2 regions of the Calorimonas adulescens genome follow, and region 2 is predicted to be linked to the other one. Evidence: a T-box and tRNA genes for the amino acid it is inferred to sense, from the RefSeq annotation. Region 2 holds a T-box; the other holds one or more tRNA genes.

Region 1 (7,451 bases), on a different contig from region 2:
GATAAAACGTTCTATAACATTAATAAAAACTATTACAGCCATTAAACCCAAAAGTAATGCACAAATATAATTTAAGCCCTTAATTATTACTTTTAAACTTTTTTCAAATAATTTCATGCATAACACCTCCTTAAAGCATTTGAAGATGAGCGGCGCTTTAAGCCGCTCATCAAAAAACCTATTTTACGGATTTTATTTCCTCAACTATAGGTTTAATATCAGGATATTGCTTATACCATTTTTCATAAACTGGTTGGGAAGCCTCTCTAAAAGGCTCTAAATCAGGATAAGTAATCTCAATGCCCTTTTCATTCAAAGTCTTTAATATATCCTTTTCCTGCTCCAAGAATAAATTAATTTCGTAATCTGCGGATGCCTTTGCTGCATCCGAAATAATTTGTTGTTGTTCAGGGGTCAGGCTTTGCCAAAATTTTTCATTTATAACATAAATGTTTGGTCCAAAGATATGATTTGTGATTGCTAAGTATGGCTGAACCTCATACCACCCTGAAGTATACAAAGTCACGGCAGGGTTTTCCTGGCCATCAACTGTCTTTTGTTGTAATGCAGTAAATAACTCTGTCATTGGCATCGTAACTGTACTAAATCCCAATGCACTTAAAGAATCTATAAATATCTGATTTTGAGGAACCCTTAACTTAATATCTTTAGTATCGTCTATAGCGTTTATTGGGTGCTTTGAGTTGGAGACCACTCTAAAGCCGTTAACAGAATATGCAAGAGGTCTTGTCCCCATCTCTGTCATACCTTCAGTAACTTTATTCATAATTTCTTCATTCTTCAACACTTTAATTGCATGCTCATAAGAATCAAACAAATATGAAAATTGAAGTATATTCAGCTTTGGTAATGATTCACCTTGAATGAGACCGGGAAGTCCCATCTCAATAGTGCCCATTCTTACACCCTCTGTAAATGTTTTCTCGTCGCCCAATTGATTATTATCATAAATTTCTACTTTGATAGAACCGTTGCTCTTCTCCTCTACTTGTTTTTTAAATACTTCCCTTAATGCTACATTTTGAGGGTGATCGGGTGGAAAATATGTTGCAAACTTAATTGTTAGTTGTTTTGCCTGTTCCTGAGAGGACTGTTGAGCATTACCATTTGGTGCTGTATTCTGGCTGCTGCCACAACCAGTTATAGTGGATATAACCAAAATAGCCAAAAAAAGAATAACTAAAAACCTTTTCATTTTACCCCTCCTAATTCCCTATATTTTGTTTCATAATATGAAATATGGTTTTAGATTATGTTTATATTTTTACCACCCCTTTTAAAATAGACTAATACATCTATTGTTTAATCCAGCATGTTACACACCTCTTTCCTTTATCAAAAAGCCCATTTCCCTCGATATCTTTATTGTGTACTCCCTTATCAAATGTACTAATTCTGGAATCCTTTCTTTTGTAACACGTATCGTAGGACCAGATATGCTAACTGCTGCAACTGTTTCTCCATTGTAATTTAATATTGGTGCTGCCACACACCTTATCCCTTCCTCATTCTCTATATCGTCAATTGCATAACCCTGATTCCTTATCCTGGCCAGCTCTTCCTTCAATTTGACAGGGTCTGTAATAGTATTTTCAGTTTTCTTCGGTAACCCTTTCTCTATAATGAATTTATCAACTTCTTCCTCACTTAAAGAGGCAAGAAGAACCTTCCCTACTCCACTGCTGTGCAGTGACACACGTTTTCCTACCTGCGAATACATTCTTATCGTGCCGAAAGAGTTATCTACCTTATCGATATAGACACCCTCATACCCGTCAAGTACAACCAGATGGACTACCTCACCAGTGATTTTTGATAATTCATCAAGGTATGGGTGGGCGATTTTCCTGATATCAAGTCTTTCCATCACAGCACTGGATAGTTCCATGAACTTATAACCCAGCTTATACTTACCATCGCTGTCCTGCATGATATATCCATAATACTGGAATGTTGCAAGAATTCGAAAGACAGTGCTTTTATTAAGCCCTACCTCCTTCGAGAGGTCAGTTAGCGCAATGCCATAAGGGTATTTAGCCATTATCTCCAGTATCTTTATTGTACGCTCTAAGACCTGAACATTATATGAGTCATTCATAGATAGCACCTGTTTCATAATATAAAATTGAGTTTTATTTTTGTAATATATGTATTCTACATAAAATCAAAAAATCCTCCCTGCCCTTCAAAAATTTTTTTGATATCTTTTTATCAAATAAACAAAAGGATAGCTGCCTTTTGCTATCCTCTACTACTTTTTTATCATGCTCCTTATATCATTGCATAAGTTGCACCCACCACAAATGGAAACCCTGCCTCCAAACACATTTATAATGGTCTCTATTATCTCTTTGTTTACCGCTTTTTCAACTGAGTGTATATAAATTTTTACTGGCGCCATTGTAAGTAAAAAGCTTATTAATATATCATCCCTGTTCATTTCTGCCTCTATACTGTCCTGTATCGCCGATTCAATAAAATGGTTATCCAGTTCATTCATGTCCCCATCAAGAAGTTGATACGTGTCATCCTTTATTATTATATTTATTGTATCCAGTTTAGGGCTTTGCAGGTCAACAAAATACTTTAATAATTTTATAAAATCGTTATATTCCCTTTCCATAAGATATTCGTCTACTGCCCTATCAGCGATCTCACGCAGGCACTTTAAATAATTCTGGCCTCTGAATGATATAAAGCCTTCAAGATTTATCTCATGCATTTCACACAAGAAATCGTTTATACTTTTTCTCAACCCCTCTATTTTATATTCTCTAAGTTCCCTGTTATATTCGTCAGAAAAAGAAATTGCATTGGCATAGATAATTTCCTTTTCTTCTTTGTTAAAATAATAATAGTATCTATCTATTACTTTTTTTAATATGGTTTTTTCATGGACATCAACAATATAGGCACTTAAAGTACTGGCTATCAGCCCCATAGCAGCATTATAAGAGTCCCTCGTCGGTATATATCCATCTATGCATTCCAGTGAATAAATACATGTCTTTTTATCAACGATCTGCTTTTTTATCTTAAAAAATTCGCCGTCTTTAATCCTGGCCAGGCCTTTACACAGTTGCCTTAAAAACTCGTCTCTATTATCGTTGAGTATCACGGAGAAATAAGCCACTTAAATTCACTTCCTTTCTCCTGTAGTATGTGTATCCTCATATTCTTTATGCTGTCATAATGATTCCTGATTTAGAGAAATAATTGAACCTATGTCTATTATTTCATTGTCAGATAAATATTTTATTATTTTATTATGCTTTTCTGCAAACCCTTCAATTCTTTTAGAAACAGCCTTATCCCGTATCCTGCCTGTGAAAACAAGAATATCATCGTTTAAAGCACCACTGGCTCCACCAATAAACCCATAACTGTATCCCGGCAATCTGACATTGCCAGGTGGTAACAACAATGTATCTATACCTTCTCTTTCCAATACACTTGCGATACCTTTATCCTCTGTTATGACAGCATAGTCATTCAGGATACAGACATTGCATTTTGTATAGCCCTGATTTACATGCACAAAGGTGAAACCATATTTTTCTAGTATATCTCTAAGGACATTGTCTGTGTGTTTAAGGTTATGAAAAATTTTATTTCCAATTCTTGCTATATTATATGCTATATCTCCAGGATAATTGCATGTCAAGGTTGTGGCGCCCTTTATTAAGTTAAATCCAAGTGAACGAATAGCCCTTAATGTAGTATATGATGTACCCGGTGCATATATTACGTGATTATATATTGAATATATCAACATGTCAGGGTGAGCTGACACAGGAGACTGTAAATGTGGATGACTATACACTGGTATTACATTATTTCCCATATTTCTTAATGCTTTAATCTGTTTTTTTGCCCTATAATCCACAAGAAAGTATTTGTAATTTTTTTCCATGTTATCGCCTCAAAAAGAAGGAGTTTCATCTCCTTCTTCTATCAATGAAATAACTACTCTTAAATGCCATATTCTTAGCTACAGCCTTTAGCTCTGCTGCAACTTCACCTATTTCCAAAGGGCTCTTAAACCTGTGGTCTTCATTTACAACTATCCCTATTGAAACAGTCATAATTGGGTATTTCATTTCATGGCCGCGCCTATCTTTAGTTATTATATACCCTCTTTTAATATCCTCCTCATTGTAAAGCAGTTTGATTGAACTATCAAACGCTTTAATTATCTCCTGACTCAGTAGCTCCATTTTGTCGGTAGTAGTAATAACAACAAAATCGTCGCCACCAATATGGCCTATAAAGTCCCTGGTATCCCCCACTTTATGGTCGGCCTCTACTATGATGTCTGCCAGCAGTTTTATTCCCCTGTCGCCGCGTGAAAAACCATAATAGTCATTGAATGCTTTAAAATTATCCAGGTCTATGTAAAGGACAGCAAACTTCTCACCTGCCTCAAGCCGCCTTGTCATCTCCATGGTTATGTCAAGGTTACCATGAAGACCTGTAAGAGGGTTGGCAAGTCTGTTTCTGTCAATTCTTTTGAACAGATTTCTTACCCTGATTAGAAGCTCTTTTTCATTAAATGGCTTTACTATGTAATCATCAGCGCCAAGCTCCAGTCCTCGCAGCTTATCCTCTTCTTGCCCCTGCATGGTAAGTATGATAATAGGCATCAGGTTGTATACCGGGTCATCTCTGATTATCTTGCACACGTCCAATCCAGACAGCTTCGGCATAACAATATCTGTAAGCAGCAGGTCAGGTCGCTCCTTCTGTATCAGTTCTAATGTCTCCTCCCCATCAAAGGCGTTCACAACATCATAACCGGCTTTTTTTAAGATATCTGTTGTTATTTTGTTCGCCAGCACGGAGTCATCGGCTACCAATATCTTTTTCTTTTTCTCTTCCATTTATCAATCGTCGCCCCACCCAAATAATACTTCAATATATTATACTTATGTTGTATATGTTTTATGCTGCATTTTGTATCTAATATCTATTATATATATTTTACTTTTTTTATTCAATCCATGTCAAAAAATCTAATGAGCATATGAATTACAAATAATATACAAAAAGGGTGATAAAAATCACCCTTTAACTTTTTCTTATGTATGGAGGCGACGCCCGGATTCGAACCGGGGCATAAAGGTTTTGCAGACCTCTCCCTTAGCCACTTGGGTACGTCGCCATAAAAAAATGGAGCGGATGACGAGACTCGAACTCGCGACACTCGCCATGGCAAGGCGATGCTCTACCAACTGAGCTACATCCGCATATATGGTGCCCAAAGGTGGAATCGAACCACCGACACGGGGATTTTCAGTCCCCTGCTCTACCAACTGAGCTATCTGGGCAGATAATATGGCGACCCGGAAGGGGTTCGAACCCTCGACCTCTAGCGTGACAGGCTAGCGTTCTAAACCAGCTGAACTACCGGGCCGTTTGACATAATAAGTATATACGAGAATTCTATTTTAGTCAAAAATATAAAAATCCATTTACACGGGTTTATCTCTACATAGTTTCTAATATCTTTATATTTCTTTCCCTTTCGCCTCTACTCCGTCTAATGATATCCATCTCTGCACTAAGTGCTCAACTATATCATCATGTTATCCAATACCTGCCGATAACCTTATGAGCCATCCGTAATGCCCTTTTTAACCAATTCTTTAAGATTACCCTTGACAATATTCGAATAAACGAATATACTAAGTATGAAAGGATGGTCATATGATTCACAATAATTTTGATGTGTATGAAAGTTCGGCCGAATACTTTAAAGCCTTATCCCACCCTACCAGGATAAAAATAATAGAGCTATTGAGCAAAAGAGATATGTGTGTATGTGAGATGATGGCCGAACTCAATTTAGATCAATCGCACATCTCAAGACATTTAACGGTATTAAGAAATAATAACATAGTAGAGGATTCAAGAGATGGAAATAAAATTTTTTATACTCTTATCGATAAATCAATTGTTACTATAATAGAGCTTGTTAAAAAAGACCTATTCAAGTATGTTTAATCCGTGTTATTTTTTATCAAGTATATTCGTTTATTCGAATATTCGTTTATGGAGGTGAAAAAAGTGAAAATAGCTTTCGCTTCAAAAAATCATCTGGGTTTAAACAGTGAGGTGGGTACAAGCATATCCGGATCAGAATACTTTACTGTTGCTGATATAGAAGATAAGGAGCTAAAAAAAGTGCAAAATATCGAAAATATCTTCTATGGACATCAAAATATTGACGACAATGAATTTATTAAATTTATTCAATCTTTAAAAATTGATAAACTAGTCCTATTTAAAATTGATGATCCCGCTGTAAAAGAAAAGTTAAGTAAAAATAATATTAGTGTTATAGAAGGGGCAAACGGCAGAATAGCCGATGTATTGAATTCATTTGATTAATTAGCGTTCAATGAATAATCTTTATTTCCAGTGAAGGGGGGTGAACTTATTGGCAAAGAACTGGTATCCAATCATAAGTAAGGATAAGTGCATTCAGGATCATGAATGTGTTAACTTTTGTCCACACGATGTCTATACCATTGACGATGAGGGATATCCTAAAGTGGTTAATCCCGACAACTGTGTAGAGTTTTGTAAAGGATGTTCAAAAATTTGCCCCAGTGAGGCAATAACATATTTTGGAAATAGGAGGTAAAGCCATGAGTAAAAAAGGACTGTTGTTATGTGTCTGTCAGGGCACATGTCCGTCGTTTCAGGAGATGAATGTGTTTGAAGTATTAAATTCACTGAGAAGGGAAAATATATTTGAGTGGGTAGGTCTTCACCCGCAACTATGTGCTGACGATGGCGATAAATATTTAAGGGATATGCTGCGAGGGTGTGAAATCGATGAATTATACGTCGCCGGTTGCGACCCCACAATGCAGAGAAAGATGTACAGAGACGCCTTCGAAGATGCGGGATTTGCAAGAGACAAACATATAGGCGTGGAGATAAGAAACATGAATACACAGCAAGCTGTTGATGCGATAAAGAAAGCCGTCTCAGAAAGAGAACATGCTTAAAATCATGCAAATTTGCCAGGTACGGTGTGTATGTATATCAATCGCAACAGGTCTACCCTCATCTACAATATTGAGTTGATAATTCCTATTAGCTGAAAATACAACAATGGTTGGGACTGTACTTTGATATCAAAGACATTGTGTAGTCCCAACCTTTTGATTTAACGTTGCTCTATGTGATACAATTTTAAGATAAGCCTTATGTCACACTACAATTCAAAACCACCCCATGGAAGATATCCTGTATACAGGTGATAATTTGGCCAGGGATATCAATACAGCAGTCTTTTATGACTTCAACCGCCATACCCGCAGATGCAATCAATCCAGTATACATACGAAATTCAATTTAGACCAGTTTACCCCTCAAAAGATATTAACTCACCCTCACTAATGGACTTTCATACAATCCAT
Region 2 (7,451 bases):
GCATTCATCTTCTGGGCGAGGTATGCCCTTGCAAATATGAAATCCAGTTCACCTAATATATAAATATCCTCTTCTATGTCCTCAAGTACCTGCCTCACCCTTTCACTCAAATCTTTTAATATTCTCTCTATTTCATGCCTCTCCTTTAACTCTAACTGCCTTATCTCGTTGTTCATCTCTACTATCGGCATGGGCTCAATATAGAGCGTTGCCCCACTGGCAGATTGGTCATGTATTATACCATTTACAGCCCCTTTAAATTCCTGCTTAACCGGTATGACATATCGTCCTTCCCTGATGGTTATTATAGGATCTTGAAGCATTTTCTGGTATTGGGGAGATGTTATAATCGAATTAAGTTTTTCGCGTATGGAAATATTGAGATTTTTTATTTTCCGCCTTATAGAAAAAAGCTCCTGGCTTGCATTATCATCAATCTCTTCTTCTGAGATAATCTTAGACTCAATATCATCTCTGAGCTCTCTGTGAGGTTTTATCTTGGCCCCGTAATCTGTAATTAACTCACAACCCAAATCATCATTTAATATATAATCCCTCATTATTTCACAGAAATTTAAAATCCTTGATATGTCCAGAAGTTCACCAGGATTGAGCTCAGAGCCTATCCTAAGACTGTTTAATATCCCTCTTATATCCTTCAACTTACCGGTTACCGGAAATCCTTTAAAACCGATAAACCTCAGGGCTTCCTGTGTTTCATTTAGTCTGAGCTTTATCACATTCATATCATGTTCAGGATATAAGGCTCCGGCACGTTCATATCCCATCGCAGTAAAGGTAAGGCCTTTTAACATCTCAATTATCCTGTCATACTCCAAAGCTTTTAGATCTCTTTTGGATATTTTGCATTCCAAATCTAAAGTCAACTCCTTCATAGCTTAAAATTCTTGCTCCTGTCAAAAGCAGTAATAAAATCATTTAATTCTTTTGTCAACTCCTCAATATTTCTCTTTAATCCCTCATTCTCCGACATAAGCCTGGACACAGTTTCGTTCAACCTTTCTATCTCATCTTCTTTTTTCTTGAGCCTGTCAGCAAGATTCAGGGCGGTAAGTACAGCCATGTCTTCCCTGTCCAGCTTCTTATTCATTTTACGTATTTCCGTTATCATATGGTCTACAGTGTTTGCAATTTCTCTCATATACTCTATATCACTGGGACTTTTCATCTTATATGGTTTCCCATTTATCATTACTTCCACGAGATTGGGGTTATCACCCATCATCATCATCTCCCGTACCAAACTGATTCCGCCTTAATTAAGTAAAAAATGCATTGTCTCAGGATGTTGTATAAGTGTTCTGCATCTTGCAATAGAATAGAAAGACAGCAAATAAATATATAACACAATTATATAATAGTTTCGCTATTGTTATCCATTTTCCTTCTTGTATAAAAAATAAAAGAGCAAGGCAAAGCCTCACCCCCTTAAAACACCATTGAAATCTGTCTTTATCCTTTCTATTATCTTAGTCATCACATCATCTATTTCGGTTACAGTAAGCGTCCTGTCAGCAGCCCTGAATGTAATGGAAAATGCCACGCTTTTCTTCCCTTCAGGTATCTGTTTACCTCTATATATATCGAAAAGCGAAATTTCTTCAATTAATTTTCCTCCGCTCTCCATTATTGCTTTTGTCATATCACCCACACTCACTTCCTCAGCAACTATAAATGCAGCATCCCTTTCCACAGATGGGAATTTGGGCAATGGCTTGTAGGTTTTTGTTACATCGGCCTTTTTAAATATAGCATCCATATCCAGTTCCGCCACATATGTTTCCCGGGAAATATCATATCTATCGGCAACCCTGGGGTGCAGCCTTCCTGCAGAGCCAACAACTTCACCATCTATTATGATATTTATGGAAACCCCGGGATGAAGGTAGGGTTCATCAGACCTTGTGTAATTGACACCCTTAACATTCAGGCCCTCAAACATATACTCTATGCACCCTTTGATATCGTAAAAATCTATATTTTCCCCGGATAGTCCGATACATAACTTCTTAACCTGATCAGGAAGCTCTTTTAATTCTTCATCATTCCTGAAATATACAGGGGCAATTTCAAACATAAGTACCCTCTTATATCCCCTTGATATATTTAACTTTAGGGTTTTTATCATGTCTGGAATCAGGGTGGTCCTCATCACACTCTGGTTTTTACCAAGAGAGTTTGATATGGTGACATATTTACGCCTCAGATCCTCCTGTGGCAGGTACAACCTGTCAAGGTCTTCAGGATCGGCAAATGAAAATGTAACAGCCTCATACAGTGAAAATGAAGAAAGAATGTTTTTAGCCCTGAGCTCCAGCGTCTGCTCCAATGTCCTCCTGCCCTGGACCATTCTTTTGCCATCCAGTATGGTTTCAGGTATTCTGTCATACCCGTAAAACCTGGCTATTTCCTCCGCTATATCTGCCTCTCCCTCTATATCGTTGCGAAAATACGGCAGTGCTATATTCAGCATGTCACCATGGATATCAACTTTAAATTCAAGCCTTTCTAAAATTTCCGTTATGGTTCTGACATCAATATTAAGACCGAGTAACCCATTTATCCTGTTTATGTTTACGGTAATTGAATGTCTTTCCGGTAACACGCTGTATACATCTATCATGTTAGAGTAGGGAATACCTGCCCCCTGCTCACTTATGAGAACAGCGCACCTGTTTGCAGCTAAAGGTGCTATCTCCAAGGCCAGGCCCTTTTCAAACCTGGAAGAGGCTTCAGAACGCATCCCTAATGCTTTAGAGGTACGTCTGATATTACTTCCCAAAAAGTTTGCAGATTCAATAAATACCCTCTTTGTATCTGCTGTTATCTCAGTATTCAATCCACCCATCACACCGGCTATCCCTATGGGCCCTTTTGAATCAGTTATAAGGAGCATGTCACTTCTTAATTCCCTCTCCTTATGGTCTATGGTCACTATCTTCTCACCCTCCAGTGCCCTTCGAACTATTATCTTTCCCTCAGAAACCTTATCCGCATCGAAGGCATGGAGCGGCTGCCCCAACTCCAGCATCACATAATTGGTTATGTCCACAATATTGTTTATAGGCCTTATGCCGCACTTGATGAGCTTCATCTGAATATCCCAAGGCGATTCTTTTATCTGAATATTATCTATCACACACCCTACATACCTTTTGCAGAGGTCATTGTCTTTTATCTCTACTGTGATTGGCAATTCTTCCGTTTTAAGCACTTCGGGCATGTCAAAGTTAGGCATTCTAAACTCTTTTCCAAGAGTTACGGCTACTTCTCTGGCTATTCCTACTATACTCAGTTCATCCGGTCTATTGGGTGTAATTTCAAATTCTATGATATAGTCATCCAATCCAATAGCCCTTACAGCATCTTCACCGATAGGTAACTCGGGAAGAATGAATATCCCTCCACGCTGATATTCTGGCAAAAGTGATTCATCCAAACCAAGCTCCTCGGCAGAGCACATCATACCCATAGACTCTATTCCTCTGAGCTTATTCTTCCTGATTTTTATACCACCGGGTAACCTGGCCCCAATCTTGGCAACAGGTATAAACGCTCCTTCATATATGTTTGTGGCACCTGTAACAATCCTAAGGATATCGTTACCTGTATCCACACTCCCAACAAGAAGGTTATCTGCATTTGGATGCTTTTCTATCTTTAATATCTTACCAATGACAACATTCTCTATGTTCTCCCCCATATATTTATATGTTTCCACTTTAGTACCTGTCATAGTAAGCCTGTTGCAGAGCTCTCCTACCGGTATATCTATATCCACAAATTCTTTAAGCCAGCTCAATGGTACAAGCATTGTCAGCCCCCCTTAAAACTGTCTGATAAATCTAATATCATTTTCAAAGAATAGCCTCAGGTCATCTATTCCATACTTTAGCATTGCTATCCTGTCAAGACCCATACCAAAAGCAAATCCTGAATACTCTTGAGGGTCAATGCCTGACATAGAGAGGACCTTAGGATGTACCATACCTGAACCTAGTATCTCTATCCATCCTGTACCCCCACAAACCCTGCATCCTCTACCCTTGCATGCCATACAGGTAACGTCCATCTCAGCACTGGGTTCTGTAAACGGAAAGTAATGTGGTCTGAATTTTGTTTTTGTATCCTCCCCAAAAAGCTGCTTGGCAAAGAGGCTTAACACGCCTTTGAGGTCGCCCATAGTAACATTGCGGTCTACCACCAGCCCCTCTATCTGATGAAATACTGGTGAATGGGTAGCATCTATATTATCAGACCTGTATACTCTTCCAGGCACAATAACCCTTATTGGAGGTTTCTGCCTCTCCATTGTCCTTACCTGAACAGGAGACGTGTGTGTACGCAAAACTATGTTGTCATTAATATAGAAAGTATCCTGGATATCCCTTGCCGGATGGTCTCTCGGGATGTTCAATGCCTCAAAATTATAGTAGTCATACTCTATTTCAGGTCCTTCGGCTATGCTAAAGCCCAATCCAAGGAATATCTCAGTTATCTCTTCTCTTACTATGGTGAGCGGGTGCAGGTGACCCAATTCTGGCTTTCTGCCCGGCACGGTTATATCAATATATTCTTTCTTTAATCTTTCTTCCAGTTCCTTCTCTTCAAGCTCTTTTAACCTATGATTAAGGCTTTCCTCAATGACAACCTTGACCGCATTGATCTTCACACCGGCAGCCGGTCTCTCTTCCTTTGGAAGTTCGCCTATGCTCTTGAGTGCAGAGGTTATTATTCCTTTTTTGCCGAGGTATTTAATCCTTGTCTCCTCCAACACTTGTATATCAGAGGCATTTTGTATTTCAGTTTCTGCTTCCATCCTGATTCTTTCAAGGTCCATCGCATCACATCCTTTCCTATTTTTCTTTTAAAGTGATTGTTTCAAATTCGATCATACTTTATTATCAGTTCCAACCCGAGATTGGTTAGTCAACATACATGCTGTCGTCTCACCTTTCTTCTGATGCCTTCCATAAAAGCATCTCTGTCTGCAAAGTAAATTATGTATAAATCTAGAAAAGCCTTTCATCCTTTTCAGGGACGAAAGGCTCCGCGGTACCACCCTTATTAGCATAAAGCTCACTTATAATATAACGGCCAGGCCGTAAGGACCTACTCCATATTTCAGCCCATCCACTCCAGGGCGAACTTCAGAAGGCATACTCATAGGACCGCTCTCAGTCAATGGTGGTCCCTCCCTGTATGGATTACCTGCTTACTCTTCCCCTTCACAGTGTTTGCAATATTTAAACTGTCAATTATTATACCACATTGAGAAAAAAGATGAAATACCTGATCCGTTTTTTTAATTACACATTTTCTTCCTCAATGAGCTTTTTAATCTCATCCTTGCTTAGAACCTTGCCAGCAGCTTTTACCTTCTCATTTATAACTATACCAGGGGTTGTCATTATGTCATACTGCATAATCTTCTTTATATCCTTAACCTCCGTCACTTCAGCCTCGATGCCCATCTCTTTCAATGCTTCCCTGGTGTTTCTCTCTAAGGCCTGACATTTAGGACATCCGGTGCCCAGTATCTTGATTTCCATTTTTTCACCTCCTTTCATTAGACCATTCCAAATATATACCCTGCAATGGTAGACATGATGACTACCAGCGTAATATATGCTGCAGTCTTTTTAACACCCAGTATGCTGTTTATAACAAGCATACTGGGCAGGCTCAAGGCCGGGCCACTAAGCAGCAACGCAAGGGCTGGTCCTTGACCCATACCCGAACCCAAAAGACCCTGTAGTATTGGTACCTCTGTCAATGTGGCAAAATACATAAATGCACCTATTATTGAGGCCACAAAGTTGGCAGTTATTGAATTTCCACCCACCAGATAAGCCACATATCTCGATGGTATAAGCCCGGCATCTGTTCCCGGCCTTCCCATCAAAAGTCCTGCAACCATGACGCCTGCGAATAACAGGGGCATAATCTGGAGTGTAAAGAGCCATGTAGAATCCAGCCAGCTATGTATCTCATCTTTCTTGAACCATTTTAACAAAATTGCAAAAAGGACCATGAGAAGCAAACCGGTTATATACCATTTTATTCTGTATATATCGCTGAAAAACCCAACCTCCTGTTCTGGCTTTCCCCACGCAGCGAATATCAAAATGAGTATCATTACTGTAAAGTATATTATGTTTTGGGTTGCACTTCTTTCCCCATCCTCCTGATAGACTGATGATACCTCCAAGTTGGCCCTGACTGCATCCTCATTTCTAAAAAGTGCAGACATAATAAGACCTATGATAATTGAAAAAGATATAGCACCTATGGCTCTGGCCAGGCCTATTTTAAAGCCCAGCACCCTGGTAGTAAGTATTATTGCCAATATATTTATTGCCGGACCAGAGTATAGAAAAGATGTTGCCGGCCCAATTCCTGCACCCTTTTTATATATACCAGCAAACAACGGCAAAACTGTGCATGAACAGACAGCAAGAACTGTACCTGATAAAGAAGCAACCAGATAACTGACCGTCTTATTGGCTCCGCCCCCAAGATACTTTATAACCGAACCTTGAGAAATAAAGCTGGATATCGCCCCTGCGATAAAAAAAGCCGGTATAAGACACGTAAGTACATGAAGCCTAACATAGTCCTGGAGCATATATAATGATTCCATTACAGCACCCTGTACACGTGGTCGTTCAAACGGTACAAAATATGCCAGCAAAAACACTGTAACAATTAGAGTAAACTTCTGCCAGTTTTTCAATTCTCCTATCCCCTCTCCAACTGATACATCCTTCTTTCGATGTCACGACTCAATATATTGTCTATGCATCCAAAAAATGACACCATACACGGAGCATTCAAATGGTATAATACCTTCAAGCCGTCCTTTCTGCTGTCTATAATACCAACACTTTTCAGGATTGACAGGTGCTTAGAAACCGTTGACTGTTCCAATCCAAGTTCTTCCATTATCTCACATACACATTTTTCGTTGCAACTCGATAAGATATCTATTATTTTCAGCCTTGCCGGGTGAGAAAGAGCTTTTATAACCTCTGCCCGCAATTCATATTTATCCATAGGTGGAAATCATCTCCTTCGTTATATTCAAATATTATCATATAGGAATATAGTAGTCAACTCTGGTTTAGATATCTCTATAGCTTTCGTGCTCACCTTTTCGTTTTATTTTTTAACTGCAATATTGATTTTTCTACCTTTATTACGGGCCGAATACGAGGTATGCAAATTTTCACTACTGCTTACCGACAAATAAAAAAGGGCAGATTATGCCCTAATCAATACCTCCCCAAAGCATCTTTCAACCTTCCTTTTAATGTCTTCCAGATAATCGATGCTACACGGACTCACGCCGCAAAAATCTTTATTGAGTATGTCATCAGAATATTTATACCCTTGAATAACGTATCTTTCTGCCCCCTTAAGCCATTCCC

What was found. The T-box of region 2 lies ahead of pheS (phenylalanine--tRNA ligase subunit alpha). A T-box ahead of a tRNA ligase gene usually reads a tRNA of that ligase, here a tRNA-Phe.
Region 1: it encodes a tRNA-Phe, which carries the amino acid that the T-box ahead of pheS (phenylalanine--tRNA ligase subunit alpha) is inferred to sense. The anticodon was not compared.

What each region holds. Positions count from the first base shown of each region.
Region 1 is NZ_VTPS01000004.1:77,710-85,160, reverse strand. It holds gene FWJ32_RS04035 (TRAP transporter small permease) at 1-117, opposite strand, end outside; gene FWJ32_RS04030 (TRAP transporter substrate-binding protein) at 179-1,216, opposite strand; gene FWJ32_RS04025 (IclR family transcriptional regulator) at 1,337-2,119, opposite strand; gene ytxC (putative sporulation protein YtxC) at 2,273-3,154, opposite strand; gene FWJ32_RS04015 (DUF6873 family GME fold protein) at 3,209-3,934, opposite strand; gene FWJ32_RS04010 (GGDEF domain-containing response regulator) at 3,960-4,901, opposite strand; tRNA gene FWJ32_RS04005 (tRNA-Cys) at 5,107-5,182, opposite strand; tRNA gene FWJ32_RS04000 (tRNA-Gly) at 5,192-5,267, opposite strand; tRNA gene FWJ32_RS03995 (tRNA-Phe) at 5,273-5,348, opposite strand; tRNA gene FWJ32_RS03990 (tRNA-Asp) at 5,357-5,434, opposite strand; gene FWJ32_RS03985 (ArsR/SmtB family transcription factor) at 5,728-6,024, shown strand; gene FWJ32_RS03980 (NifB/NifX family molybdenum-iron cluster-binding protein) at 6,088-6,411, shown strand; gene FWJ32_RS03975 (4Fe-4S dicluster domain-containing protein) at 6,461-6,667, shown strand; gene FWJ32_RS03970 (heterodisulfide reductase subunit A-like protein) at 6,672-7,037, shown strand.
Region 2 is NZ_VTPS01000007.1:62,566-70,016, forward strand. It holds gene FWJ32_RS05870 (endonuclease MutS2) at 1-875, opposite strand, end outside; gene FWJ32_RS05875 (cell division protein ZapA) at 893-1,243, opposite strand; gene pheT (phenylalanine--tRNA ligase subunit beta) at 1,442-3,835, opposite strand; gene pheS (phenylalanine--tRNA ligase subunit alpha) at 3,848-4,861, opposite strand; T-box leader at 5,055-5,262, opposite strand; gene FWJ32_RS05890 (thioredoxin family protein) at 5,331-5,573, opposite strand; gene FWJ32_RS05895 (permease) at 5,591-6,757, opposite strand; gene FWJ32_RS05900 (ArsR/SmtB family transcription factor) at 6,763-7,077, opposite strand; gene FWJ32_RS05905 (anaerobic ribonucleoside-triphosphate reductase activating protein) at 7,285-7,451, opposite strand, start outside.